DNA from 3 places in the Exiguobacterium sp. PvP048 genome. Region 3 is predicted to be linked to each of the others. Evidence: a T-box and tRNA genes for the amino acid it is inferred to sense, from the RefSeq annotation. Region 3 holds a T-box; the other regions hold tRNA genes.
The links. The T-box of region 3 lies ahead of ABIC15_RS02000 (valine--tRNA ligase). A T-box ahead of a tRNA ligase gene usually reads a tRNA of that ligase, here a tRNA-Val.

Region 1: it has a tRNA-Val gene. The T-box ahead of ABIC15_RS02000 (valine--tRNA ligase) is inferred to sense a tRNA for this amino acid. The anticodon was not compared.
Region 2: it has a tRNA-Val gene. The T-box ahead of ABIC15_RS02000 (valine--tRNA ligase) is inferred to sense a tRNA for this amino acid. The anticodon was not compared.

What each region holds. Positions count from the first base shown of each region.
Region 1 covers NZ_JBEPSU010000004.1:111,090-115,355, reverse strand. The annotation lists gene ABIC15_RS09970 (efflux RND transporter permease subunit) at 1-2,964, opposite strand, end outside; tRNA gene ABIC15_RS09965 (tRNA-Val) at 3,141-3,213, shown strand; gene ABIC15_RS09960 (PTS sugar transporter subunit IIC) at 3,306-4,266, opposite strand, start outside.
Region 2 covers NZ_JBEPSU010000004.1:119,863-124,128, reverse strand. The annotation lists gene ABIC15_RS10030 (polysaccharide deacetylase family protein) at 1-96, opposite strand, end outside; gene yhfH (protein YhfH) at 302-448, opposite strand; gene ABIC15_RS10020 (nitroreductase family protein) at 644-1,270, shown strand; tRNA gene ABIC15_RS10015 (tRNA-Val) at 1,414-1,486, shown strand; gene ABIC15_RS10010 (YdhK family protein) at 1,530-2,096, opposite strand; gene ABIC15_RS10005 (sensor histidine kinase) at 2,249-3,610, shown strand; gene ABIC15_RS10000 (response regulator transcription factor) at 3,615-4,266, shown strand, end outside.
Region 3 covers NZ_JBEPSU010000001.1:389,882-394,147, reverse strand. The annotation lists gene hemL (glutamate-1-semialdehyde 2,1-aminomutase) at 1-891, shown strand, start outside; T-box leader at 947-1,176, shown strand; gene ABIC15_RS02000 (valine--tRNA ligase) at 1,219-3,861, shown strand; gene ABIC15_RS01995 (bifunctional folylpolyglutamate synthase/dihydrofolate synthase) at 3,918-4,266, shown strand, end outside.

The DNA.
Region 1 (4,266 bases), on a different contig from region 3:
TGACGTTGTCAGCGCGAGCGGGACAAGCGCCATGATAGTAGCGAATGCCGTCATCAGGATGGGACGAAGTCGTGTCTTACCGGCTTCAATCAAGGATTCCCGAACCGGAAGTCCACGTGTGATGTTCTGACCAATCCGGTCAACAAGCACAATCGCGTTGGTCGTGACGATTCCGATCAGCATGAGGAATCCGATCATAACACTGACAGACAATGGTTCGTTAGCTAGGAACAGTGTAACGAGCGAACCGATCGGAACGAAAATGAGCGATGACAAGATGATGAACGGAATCCGTGCTTTTCCGAACGTGATTAACATCGTCAAGTAAACGAGACCGATGGCAACGACGATGGCAATTCCGAGAGATTGGAAGATTTCAACCGTATCATCATTTCCGCCGCCACTTGTTAAGGAAACGCCGTCCGGCAAGTCAATTTTTTCGACAGCAGCTTTGACGTCACTGGAGACCGTTTGGACGTTATCGCCTTTGACTTGACCCGAAACGCGGGCATAGACTTTACCGTCCAGTTTTTGAATCGATGTGAAGGTATCGACTTCATTGACGGTTGCGACATCTTTTAAGGCGACAGGACCGGCAGCCGAGAAGAGCTGGACATTTTCAAGATCTTCTTTCGACGTCAAGTCTTCCTTGTAAGACAATTGGACGTCCTGATCTTTGTCATCAAGGTTCAGTGTACCGACCGTGACAGGTTTAGTCTGGTCGTTGACCGTACCAAGAATCTGGAAGCCGGATAAACCACGATCACTGGCTTTTTCAGAATCAATTTCGACAAGGAATTGTTTTTGTTTCTCGCTAAAGTTATTCGTAACATATTTCAAATCATTGTTTTTGTTCATATTGTCTTCCACCAGTTTAGCTGCTTTTTGGAGCGCTTCTAAATCAGTCGAGAACAAATCAACATCTACATTATTATTGGATGGGGGACCACCTGTCGACAGTTCAGCAACGCTGATTTTGACGTCGACACCATCTTCTTTTGCGATATCATCCATTTTGGTTTCGAGGGATTTGATCGTTTTTTCGACATCAGCCCCGTCTTTTAAATTCAAGAAGTAGCTGGCTTTGTTGTCAAGTCGCAATCCGGTCGTGAAGTCACGTGCTCCGACGGATGTCGTGACATCAGCAATGGCGTTTTCCTGATCAAACATTTTTTCCATGTTCAGCGAAACATCACTTGTTTTCTCAAGCGACGTTGCAGCAGGAAGCTCCAGTGAAGCAGTCAATGTTTTTGAAGCTTCATTCGGAATGAACGTAAAGCCGAGTTGCGGTACGATGGCAAGCGAACCACCGAGTAACAAGAAGGAAACAACTAAGATGATCGCTTTATGCGACAATGATTTTTCAATCAGTGTGCCGTACCACCGTTGTAAGACGCCTTCTTTTTCTTCCGCCGGTACCTTTTTAAAGGCGAACTTCGCTAAGATCGGTACAATTGTAATCGCGACAAGTAGGGAAGCGAGTAACGAGAAGATGATGGTTAAGGCGAACGGTAAGAAGAATTTACCGGTAATACCGCCGACAAAGCCGATCGGCAAGAAGACGACGACGGTCGTAAGCGTCGAAGACGTGATGGCCTTCAAGATTTCTTTTGTCGATTGTTCAATGACTTCATCCGTCATCCCGCCATCCGACTTGCGGACCCGCCGGAAGATATTTTCGATGACGACGATACTGTCATCGACGACCCGACCAACAGCGACGGCCATCCCACCGAGTGTCATGATGTTCAGTGAAATATCCTGCCAGTTCAAGAAAATGGCTGCAATCAAAAGCGACAACGGAATCGAGACGATTGCAATGATCGTCGCCCGGATATTACGTAAGAACAGCAGAACGGCGAGTGAAGCAAACAGCGCACCGAGCAATCCTTCTTTTACTAGTGTTGCAACAGATTCTTCAATATCTTTTGCAGAATCAATCCCGATCGTATAATCGATTTGGTCATCGTATTTGTTTAAGATTTTTGTGACACCATCGGCGATTTCAACCGTATTAGCATCCTGTTTTTTCGTAATGGCCATCGAGAGAGAATCTTTTAAATCATAACGTGTTTTTTCACTTTGCTTCGAGACAGCTTTAATGGTAGCGATGTCTGAAAGACGAACCGGTTCCGCTTGTTCTGTCGGAGCACCCGTTTCGCCGGTAGCACCAGCCGGGGGTCCTGATTGGGCAGGTTGACCCTGGCCGCCGGAAGCAGCACCGGAAGCAACACTTGACGTCAATTGAAGATTTTTTAATTTATCCAAGTTTTCCAGTTTTTCTTCGACCCGGATCGGAATCTTCGAATCACCTTCTGCGAGCTGACCAGACGGGAAGGAAACATATTTGGCATTGATTTGTTCTTTAATGCTTGATAACGATAAACCGGCCGCTGTTGCCTTTTTGTTGTCGACAGTAATCTGGACTAAATCATCTTTGTAACCACCAACAGAAACACTGTTGATGCCCGGAATTTTATTCAGTTCCGGTTCGATTTCATTTTTTAGAAGGGACTCAATCTCTTTTCCGTCTTTACTAAAGAAGGAAATGTTGTAGATTGGGAACGATCCAAATGAGAAGCGGTTTAACTTCGTTGTCGCTTCTTCCGGAAGGTTAGCATCCTGGATCGCAGCATCGATTTGTTGTTCGACCTTGTCCATATCGGTATCAAATGGGAATTCGATATTGATGATCCCGATACTTTCATAAGCAGAGCTCGTGATTTTTGTCGAGCCCTCGATCCCTTTCAGTGCTGTCTCGAGTTTTGAGACGACCTGTTTATCGACATCATCCGGAGATGCGCCTGGATACACAGCTTCTACTGAAATTTGAGGAAATTCAATTTCAGGAAATTGATCCACTTTAAGCTGAGAAAACGAATATACGCCGCCCAAAACTAATAAAATAGCAATAATAAATACAGCGACAGAGTTCTTTAAACTAAACCTTGTTAAAAAATTCAACAGTTACCCCTCCTTTATTTTATATGTGCTTATTTACATAGTAGAGGACGAAACGAAACCCTGCAACTTTGAACTGTAGAGCAGAAAGAAAAAATATAATAAAAAAAATCAGAGAAAAGTCTTTACAGTTTTCAATATGTTGCTATAATAAACATATACCCAGGACACACGATCATGATTCTGTAGCTCAGCTGGGAGAGCGCTACCTTGACAGGGTAGAGGTCGCTGGTTCGAGCCCAGTCAGAATCATACCGAGCTCCCGTTCATCACACGATGAACGGGAGTTTTTTCATGTAAAAAAGCTGTTCCTTCATTATATGAGGGAACAGCAACGTGAGCACCTATTGAATTTCTAATCGAAGGTCGCCCATCTTTGTCCAACCGGCCATCGTCGTCATGCGGTAAAAGACGAGCGTCAAGACACCGGGAAGGACGACGCCGGTTGCAAAAAAGATCAGGAACGCATTAAAACCCTGATTAACGAAGATGTTGAGTGGGGCAATCATTGAATTTAATCCGAGACCCGCAAGTTCATAAGGGACTTCAAGTGAAAGAACAAGTGTGGCGATGGGTGCCGAGATCATCGCGGCCAGGAACGGAGCGACGACAAGTCTTGGATTCTTAACGATGTTCGGAAACTGAACCTTTGGTGTGACGAAGAACGAAGCAATCAAACCGCCGGGATCTGTTTGACGATATGCCATCAATGTAAATCCGACAAACTGAGCTGAACAACCGATTAAAGCAGCGGCACTGGCGACCGGGTCGAGTTGAAGGGCGATTGCGAGTGCAGCCGATGAAGCGGGTGACATCAATAAGACACTAAAGATAAGAGCAATAACAAGCGATGTTGCAATCGGTGAAGACTCGACGGACGCAGTAACCATTGCGCTGAATCGTGTGAGGAGAGGTGTTGTGACGGCAGCGGCACCAAGACCGGTAAAACCGCCGGCGAGAACAGCACTGACCGGGATGACCATCATGTCGAATTTTGTTTTCCCTGTCATCCGTTTTCCGACGAAGACGGCCACAGCAGCTGCGAGTAACGCACTGATTGGTTGACCCGGTACGAGGACAAGACCGGCATCCGTCGGTTGAAGTGCGGCTCCGCCAATCGTCGCGGCAATCATCGCACTGAATAAGACTAAGGTGTTTCCGCCAAGCTGATAAGCAATTCCGGCTCCGAGTGCGGGGGCGAGTAAGACTTTGGCGACGCCGCCGATTGTCAGTAACATTTCAATATGTAAGAGATTTCCGAACGTCTCAATCAATAATCCTACCCCTAACGTCACTAACACGGCA
Region 2 (4,266 bases), on a different contig from region 3:
CGCCAGCACGATCAAAAGCTTAGCGAAATACTTTCGTTTGGGTTTTCGGTATCTTGGACCAAGTCCGATGGGATTGCCTGAGTTGTATGAATCCATTGATGTCTGAGCTCCTTTACGGAAAATGTTATGAGTTAAATGTAACATTTTGTCTGTTTCATTTGTAACGAAAATATTACAAAAAGATGACTGGAGAACCTGTAATTCAAAAAAAGTTGATTAAGATAGAAATAATGTTATATTTTCAAACAAAAAAAGAAGTCCATCCGCTACGGTAGACTTCCTTCTTCAAGCAAATTTGCGATTAGTGTTCTGTAACAGCACACTCATCACATTCTGTTTTATACGATTCGCATTGTTCATCCATTTCTTTTCCGCAATGGGAGCAGGTTTTGACCGGAAGTTGACGGTAAAACTCGGGAGAGGTCTCTTGGTAAAGGGGTTGTTCCATGATTGTGTTCCTCCTCTTAGTATATGGATGTACCAGCAAACAACACTGAATTTATTTTATTGTACTAGTACAGAAGCGGTATGTCAATCTTTGTTTTATAACAGAAGATTCTTTAGCAAGTCTTGTCATATGACAGGTAAGCGTAGAGGATGATACGATAACATAGTAAACAGATGTACCTAGAGGGGGATCATTATGAATCAAACATTATCTGACACACTATCGATTTTGACAGAACGCCGGTCAGTTCGTCATTACGATGAGACATTCACGCTTTCACAAAAAGAAGTACAAGAATTGGTTGAATTGACGACAGCTGCGCCAAGTGCCTGGAACCTGCAACATTGGCATTTCGTTGCCTTCCATTCGGAAGAAGCGAAACAACGATTAGCTCCAATCGCTTACAATCAGCCGGCCATCAGTTCTTCTTCCGTCGTCATTGCCGTACTAGGGGATTTACAGGCAAACCGAAACTATAATCCGGTTTATGGACCAGCTGTAGAAGCAGGAGGCATGACGGAAGACTTGTTTGACTCGATCAAAGGACAAGTAGAAGGGGCTTATCAAAGCGAGGCTTACGCGAGAGATGCAGCCATGTCAAACGCAAGTTTAGCTGCGATGCAACTGATGCTAGTTGCTGAAGCAAAAGGACTCTCGACACTCGCGATGGGCGGATTCAATCACCAACTCTTTACAGAAACGTTTATTACAGACGAACGTTATGTCCCGGTCATGTTGATTGCTGTCGGGAAAGCAGTCGAAGACGCGAAAAAACGTCCGGCGCTCCGTTTACCGGTCGATCAAGTGACGACTATTCTATAAGTAAAAGAGAGGGGCTGAATCAACATTGAGTTCAGCCCCGTTCATTTTTATTTTTCATATTTTTTTAGAAAAGTACTTGTCAGATGGTTAGTTTCTTGCTATATTAATACATGTCCTAGCAAGTACATAACGTACTGCATCATGATTCTGTAGCTCAGCTGGGAGAGCGCTACCTTGACAGGGTAGAGGTCGCTGGTTCGAGCCCAGTCAGAATCATACCAAAAACCCGTTCATCCTTGGATGAGCGGGTTTTTTTGTTTTAATCATTGGTTTGAAGTTCATCTTCTGTCACCCATTTATGATTTTTAATCGTTTTTCCACCGGTTGTCGGTTTAAAATCGACCATATACACGGTTGTCTGATCGGCTTGATCAATGGTCGCTTTTGCACCATCCATCCCTTTCATGTGATCAGCCGCTAAAGTTACCTCATCACCTGCTTGCAACGGTGAAGCCGGAACCGGGTTGAGTTCTTCCTGAATCACCCATTTATGATTACTGACTTTTTTACCACCGTTCGTTGGTGTATAGCTGACTTCATATACTGTTGTATCAAATGAATCGACGATTGTTGCTTTTGCGCCATCCATCCCTTTCATATGATCAGAGGACAGAAGGACGTCTGATCCGTCTTTAAACTTCGGATTTTCAGCTTGTTTCAGTCCAGCGGGAATTTTCCCATCACTTGAATGCATCATCCCTGCATGGGAATCGTTCTTATTATCATGCGTATCGTGTGAAGTAGAGGAATTGGAATCAGATCCGCAGGCACCTAAACTTAGGACAGCAGAAAGAGCGAGTGATGTAACGAGTAGTTGTTTTTTCATGAAAATTGACCTCCTGTAGTAATTTGGTTATGTGACTACTATACCCGTGTTTCGTGCAGAAACCGTGCAGAAAGAGTGACAATTCAATTACCTGACTGAATGAGTCATTGGAAAAGTGTATCGTAATAGTGAAGAAAAAGGAGGAGCAGGGCGTGCGGCATATTTCATACTACATTGGTCTACTTTTTTTGACTGCCATTCTTGTCATCGGCGGCATTCTGTTCAGTACCCTCTATTTAAACCTTGTGAATCAAAGGACGAATGAAGTGGTCCTCGGTTTGCTGAACCGAGGGAACACGCACCGCGATGTCCTCGAGGAATCATTTCATGCGGAAACATTGGAACATGTCAGTTTGATGGAATCAGCATCCGAATTTACCGTCGTTATCACGGATCAAAAAGGAAAAATTTTAAAGGCTTCGCATCCACTTACTCCCAAAATGAAAGTAGAGCTTATCCATACGGAATTTCAAACACAACGAAAAGATCGGATTTTAAGAGCTCAAGCGGAAACGAAGGGTTTTTTTATGACAGATAGTCCAATCACGATTTCAGGTGTTCATCGTGGGCATGTCTTCATGTTTGCTCCGGAAACGTTAATTCAACAAGTCGTCGACCCGTTAAGACAACAATTCATTCAAGTTGGTATCATTGCCGTCCTTCTATCGCTTACGACTGTCGTGCTGTGTACACGATTGATTTCAAGACCACTCATTGAGATGGAGCGTGCGACGGCCAAGTTGAAAGAAGGAAACCTTGACGTGGATTTACCGGTAAACCGCTCGGATGAGCTTGGGGCACTGGCACGCTCCATCACACAGTTGGCAAAAGATCTTGATTTTTTGAATCGTGAACGGACAGAATTTTTAGCAAATATCTCGCACGAACTTCGAACTCCGCTGACCTACATGAAGGGTTATGCAGATATATTACATCGTCCAAACTTGCCGGAATCTGAAAAAACAGCTTATCTGTCGATTATCAAAGAAGAAAGCGATCATTTGAGCACATTGATTGAACAGCTGATGTTACTGGCACGTTCCGATACGAATGCATTCTCAGTCGAACGAGTGCCGCTTGCGCTCGATCAATTGATTGTCTCGACGACAGAGAAAATGCGACCTGCAATTGAAGAAAAAGGGCTGCATTTGCATGTATCAGGGGAACCGGTAGAGATAGCAGGAGATGAAATTCGGCTCAAGCAAGTGCTGATAAATGTATTAGATAACGCAAAAAAATATACAGCAACCGGTGAAATCGTCGTCCGATACGGCAGGAATGAAACAGGACCGTATTTTCAAGTACGTGATACAGGAAGCGGCATCAGTCAAGAAAGTTTACCCCATGTGACAAAACGTCTGTACCGCAGTGAACCGTCACGATCACGAAGCCGGGGCGGATCAGGGCTTGGTTTGACGATTGCCTTGGCAATCGTTCAAGCACACGATGCGACATTAGATATCAAGAGTGAAAAGAATGCCGGGACGAGTGTGATGATTCAATGGAAGGTGTGAAGAAATGGCTCGAATTTTAATCGTTGATGATGAACAACGGATGCTTCAATTAATGAAGTTATATCTGGTACCCTATGGTCATACATGTCATTTAGCCGACACGGCCGAAAAAGCGCTCGACATCGTCAAGACCGTTCCCATCGATTTGGCCTTACTCGATGTCATGATGCCCGATATGGATGGATGGACGTTGTGTGAAAATATAAGACGAATGGCTGATTTTCCAATCATTATGGTGACAGCGCGGAATCAAATGGAAGATGTGCTACGGGGGCGCAAAGTCGGTGCAGATGATTATGTGGCAAAGCCGATTCATGAAGGAGAATTATTAGGACGAATCGAACTGTTGATTGGTCGAGAAAAGCGGGAGCAGTATGCATTTCATGGACTGCAGTATGACGTCGCAGGATATCATTGTACATTCGACGGACAAAAAATCTTACTGACGAAAACAGAGTTTCAACTTTTAGGAAAACTCTTGACGTCCGTGAATGGCGTCTTATCAAGAGAACAATTGGTTTTGTCGCTGTGGGGCAATGATCAATCGATTGAACCACGAACGATTGATTCTCATATGCGTCATCTTCGTGAGAAATTGCGCCGTTCCGGTTTTCCAATCGATGAGTATTTGGAGACTGTCCGAGGTGTGGGTTATC
Region 3 (4,266 bases):
ATCCTGAAATTCGAAGGCTGTTATCACGGTCACGGCGATTCACTGTTGATTAAAGCCGGATCAGGTGTTGCGACACTCGGACTGCCGGATTCACCGGGTGTACCGGCACAAATTGCCAGTATGACATTGACGGTGCCGTACAATGACATGGATGCGGTCCGGATTGCATTTGAAAAACACGGCGACGATATCGCCGGTGTCATCGTCGAACCGGCAGCGGGCAATATGGGCTTCGTTCCACCACAACCGGGCTTCCTCGAAGGACTGCGCGAAATCACGGAACAGCACGGCACACTGTTGATCTTTGATGAAGTCATGACCGGTTTCCGCGTCGGCTTCAATTGTGCCCAAGGACATTTCGGTGTCACACCGGATATCACATGTCTCGGTAAGGTCATCGGTGGCGGTATGCCGGTCGGTGCTTACGGCGGACGTCGCGATATCATGGAACAAATCGCGCCGCAAGGTCCGATTTATCAAGCCGGTACATTATCAGGTAATCCGCTTGCGATGGCGGCAGGACTTGCGACATTAACGCAACTGAAACCGGAACACTACGAAGAGTTTGACCGGAAAGCCAACCGTTTGTCGGAAGGGTATCTCGCAGCAGCTGCGAAATACAATATTCCATTGACGACGAACCGCGCCGGTGCGATGTTCGGTGTCTTCTTCACGGATCAGCCGGTGACGAACTTCGAACAGGCAAAATCATCGAACCTCGATATGTTCCGCTCATATTATCAAAAAATGGCGGCACGTGGTATCTTCTTACCACCGTCACAATTTGAAGGACTCTTCCTGTCGACCGTTCATACGGACGACGATATCGAGCAGACGATTGCAGCAGTCGAGCTGACATTCAAAGAATTACAACTCGAATTTAATCGTTAAGCAGTTCTTGACGAGCCGTAGAGGTCTCGGATAAAATAAAGAAAGAATAATTTGGAAAACAGCGATGACGGGAAGAGTAGTCAACAACCGGACTGTATGAGAGAACACATCCACTGGCTGAGAGATGTGACAGGAAGTGCTGACGAAGGTCACCCCACGAGCTGGTTCTGTAAGCGACAGCAAGCAGAATCCGGATTGCCGCACGTTACGCGGACTAGAGGGCACTCTGTCAAGAGTGAACTAAGGTGGTACCGCGGAAGAGCAACGGCTTCTTTCGTCCTTAGATGAGGACGAGAGAAGCCGTTTTTATTATGGACTAAAGGAGCGATTCAGATGCAGGAATTATCAATGCCGACAAAATATGATCCGCAGGCGACGGAAGAAAAATGGTACGACTTTTGGATAAAAGGGGAATATTTTAAAGCTGATCAGGATCCGGAGAAAGCACCGTATACAATCGTTATCCCACCGCCGAACGTTACCGGTAAATTGCACCTTGGTCACGCTTGGGATACAACACTTCAGGATATGCTGACACGGATGAAGCGGATGCAGGGCTTTGACGTCTTGTACCTGCCGGGAATGGACCATGCCGGAATTGCGACACAGGCAAAAGTCGAGCAGAAACTCCGCGCAGAAGGTAAATCGCGTCTTGAAATGGGACGTGAGAAGTTCCTTGAACAATCATGGGCATGGAAAGAAGAATATGCTTCAACGATTCGCGAGCAGTGGTCAAAACTCGGACTCGGACTCGATTATTCACGGGAACGGTTTACGCTTGACGAAGGACTGTCAGAGGCCGTTCAGGAAGTATTCGTCAAATTATATGAAAAAGGCTTGATCTACCGCGGCGAATACATCGTCAACTGGGATCCGGCGACGAAAACAGCAATTTCAGACATCGAAGTTATTTATAAAGATATCGAAGGCGCTTTCTATCACTTCAGTTATCCTTTGACGGACGGAACGGGTCACGTTGAACTGGCGACGACACGTCCGGAAACGATGCTCGGCGATACAGCGATTGCTGTTAACCCGAAAGACGAGCGTTATGCACATCTCGTCGGAAAAACGATCACGTTACCGATCGTCGGCCGGGAAATCCCGATCGTTGCTGATGAATACGTCGATATGGAGTTCGGAACCGGTGTCGTTAAAATTACACCGGCTCATGACCCGAACGACTTTGAAGTCGGAAATCGTCATGACTTACCGCGTGTCCTCGTCATGAACGAAGACGGAACGATGAACGAAAATGCAGGGAAATACGAAGGTATGGACCGATTCGAATGCCGTAAGCAGATTGTCGAAGACTTAAAAGAATCAGGTGTCTTGATCAAGATCGAACCGCATCTGCATTCCGTTGGTCACTCGGAACGGTCGGACGCGATTGTTGAGCCGTACTTGTCGCTCCAATGGTTCGTGAAAATGGAACCGCTCGCTGAAAAAGCATTGCAGGAACAGCAAGGCGAAGATAAAATCAACTTCATCCCGCAACGGTTTGAAAACACCTATGTCCGCTGGATGGAAAACATCCGTGACTGGTGTGTCAGCCGTCAACTTTGGTGGGGTCACCGGATTCCGGCCTGGTACCACAAAGAAACGGGCGAAGTGTACGTCGGCAAAGAAGCACCGTCGGACATCGAAAACTGGGAACAGGACAACGATGTGCTGGATACATGGTTCTCATCCGCCCTTTGGCCGTTCTCGACGATGGGCTGGCCAAACGAAGGTGCAGCTGACTATCAGAAGTACTTCCCGACGTCAACACTCGTAACGGGTTACGATATCATCGCTTTCTGGGTCTCACGGATGATCTTCCAATCGTATGAATTCACAGGCGAACGTCCATTCAACGATGTCTTGATCCACGGGTTGATCCGTGACTCGGAAGGACGGAAAATGTCCAAATCACTCGGGAACGGAATTGATCCGATGGATGTCATCGAGAAATACGGTGCCGATTCACTGCGCTGGTTCTTAACGACCGGTTCCACACCGGGGAACGATTTACGTTTCTACTGGGAAAAAATCGAAGCGACATGGAACTTCTCGAACAAGTTATGGAATGCAAGCCGGTTTGCGTTGATGAACATGGACGGACTGACATACGACCAGATTGATCTGTCAGGTGAAAAATCACTGGCTGACCAGTGGATTCTGACGCGTCTGAACACGACGATTGATGATGTGACGCGTCTGTCGGACAAATATGAGTTTGGGGAAGCCGGTCGTGTCCTCTATCACTTCATCTGGGAAGACTTCTGTAACTGGTATATCGAGATGGCGAAGTTGCCGTTAAACGGTGAGGACGAAGAAGCGAAATTGACGACACGTTCGATTCTTGCCTATACGCTGGATCAAATCATGCGTCTGATGCATCCGTTCATGCCGTTCATCACGGAAGAAATTTGGCAGCACCTGCCGCATGAAGGCGAAACCATCACACGTGCCGCTTGGCCGACACGAAACGATGCACTCGACTTCAAAGCAGCTGTCCCGGCCTTTGAAGCCGTTCAAAACGTCATCCGTTCAGTCCGGAACATCCGGGCGGAAGTGAACGCACCGATGTCGAAACAAATCCAGTTGATGATTTCAACGAGTGACGACCAAGTCCAACATGATTTAGAGACGAACGTCTCGTACCTGAAGAAATTTACCAATGCATCCGAGTTGCTCGTCGAACGCAATATGACAGCACCGGAAAAAGCGATGAGTGCCATCGTAACGGGAGCCGAATTGTTCATTCCGCTCGCTGACTTGATCAACATCGAAGAAGAGATCGCCCGTCTGAACAAAGAACTCGTCAAGTATACAAAAGAAGTCGAACGGGTCGAGAAAAAACTCAACAACCCGGGCTTCGTCGGGAAAGCACCGGCACATGTCATTGAAGAAGAACGAGCAAAAGCACAAGACTACAAAGAGAAACGGGCAGCAGTCGAAGTCCGGATCAGCGAACTCGCAAAATAATCTTAACAGTGGCTCAAGTTTTCTTGAGTCACTTTTTTTGAAGGAGTGAAGCAAGCGTGAGAACACGAGAAGATGTACTCGAATGGTTATCGGCGTTACTGGCATTTGGTATCAAACCGGGACTGAGTCGGATGGAAGCGGTACTGGCGGAACTTGCCATTGATCCGGATGCGATTCCGACGGTTCATGTCGCGGGAACAAACGGGAAAGGCTCGACGGTCGCCTTCTTACGGGAGATGGGGATGGCGCAAGGGCTGCAAATCGGAACGTTCACCTCACCGTACATCATTCAGTTTGAGGAACGTATCATGCTGAACGGTGTGCCGATCAGTGAACCGGACCTGGTTGAGGCGGCAAATAATGTACAGAAAGCAATGATGAACATAGAATCGGCAATCGGTACCG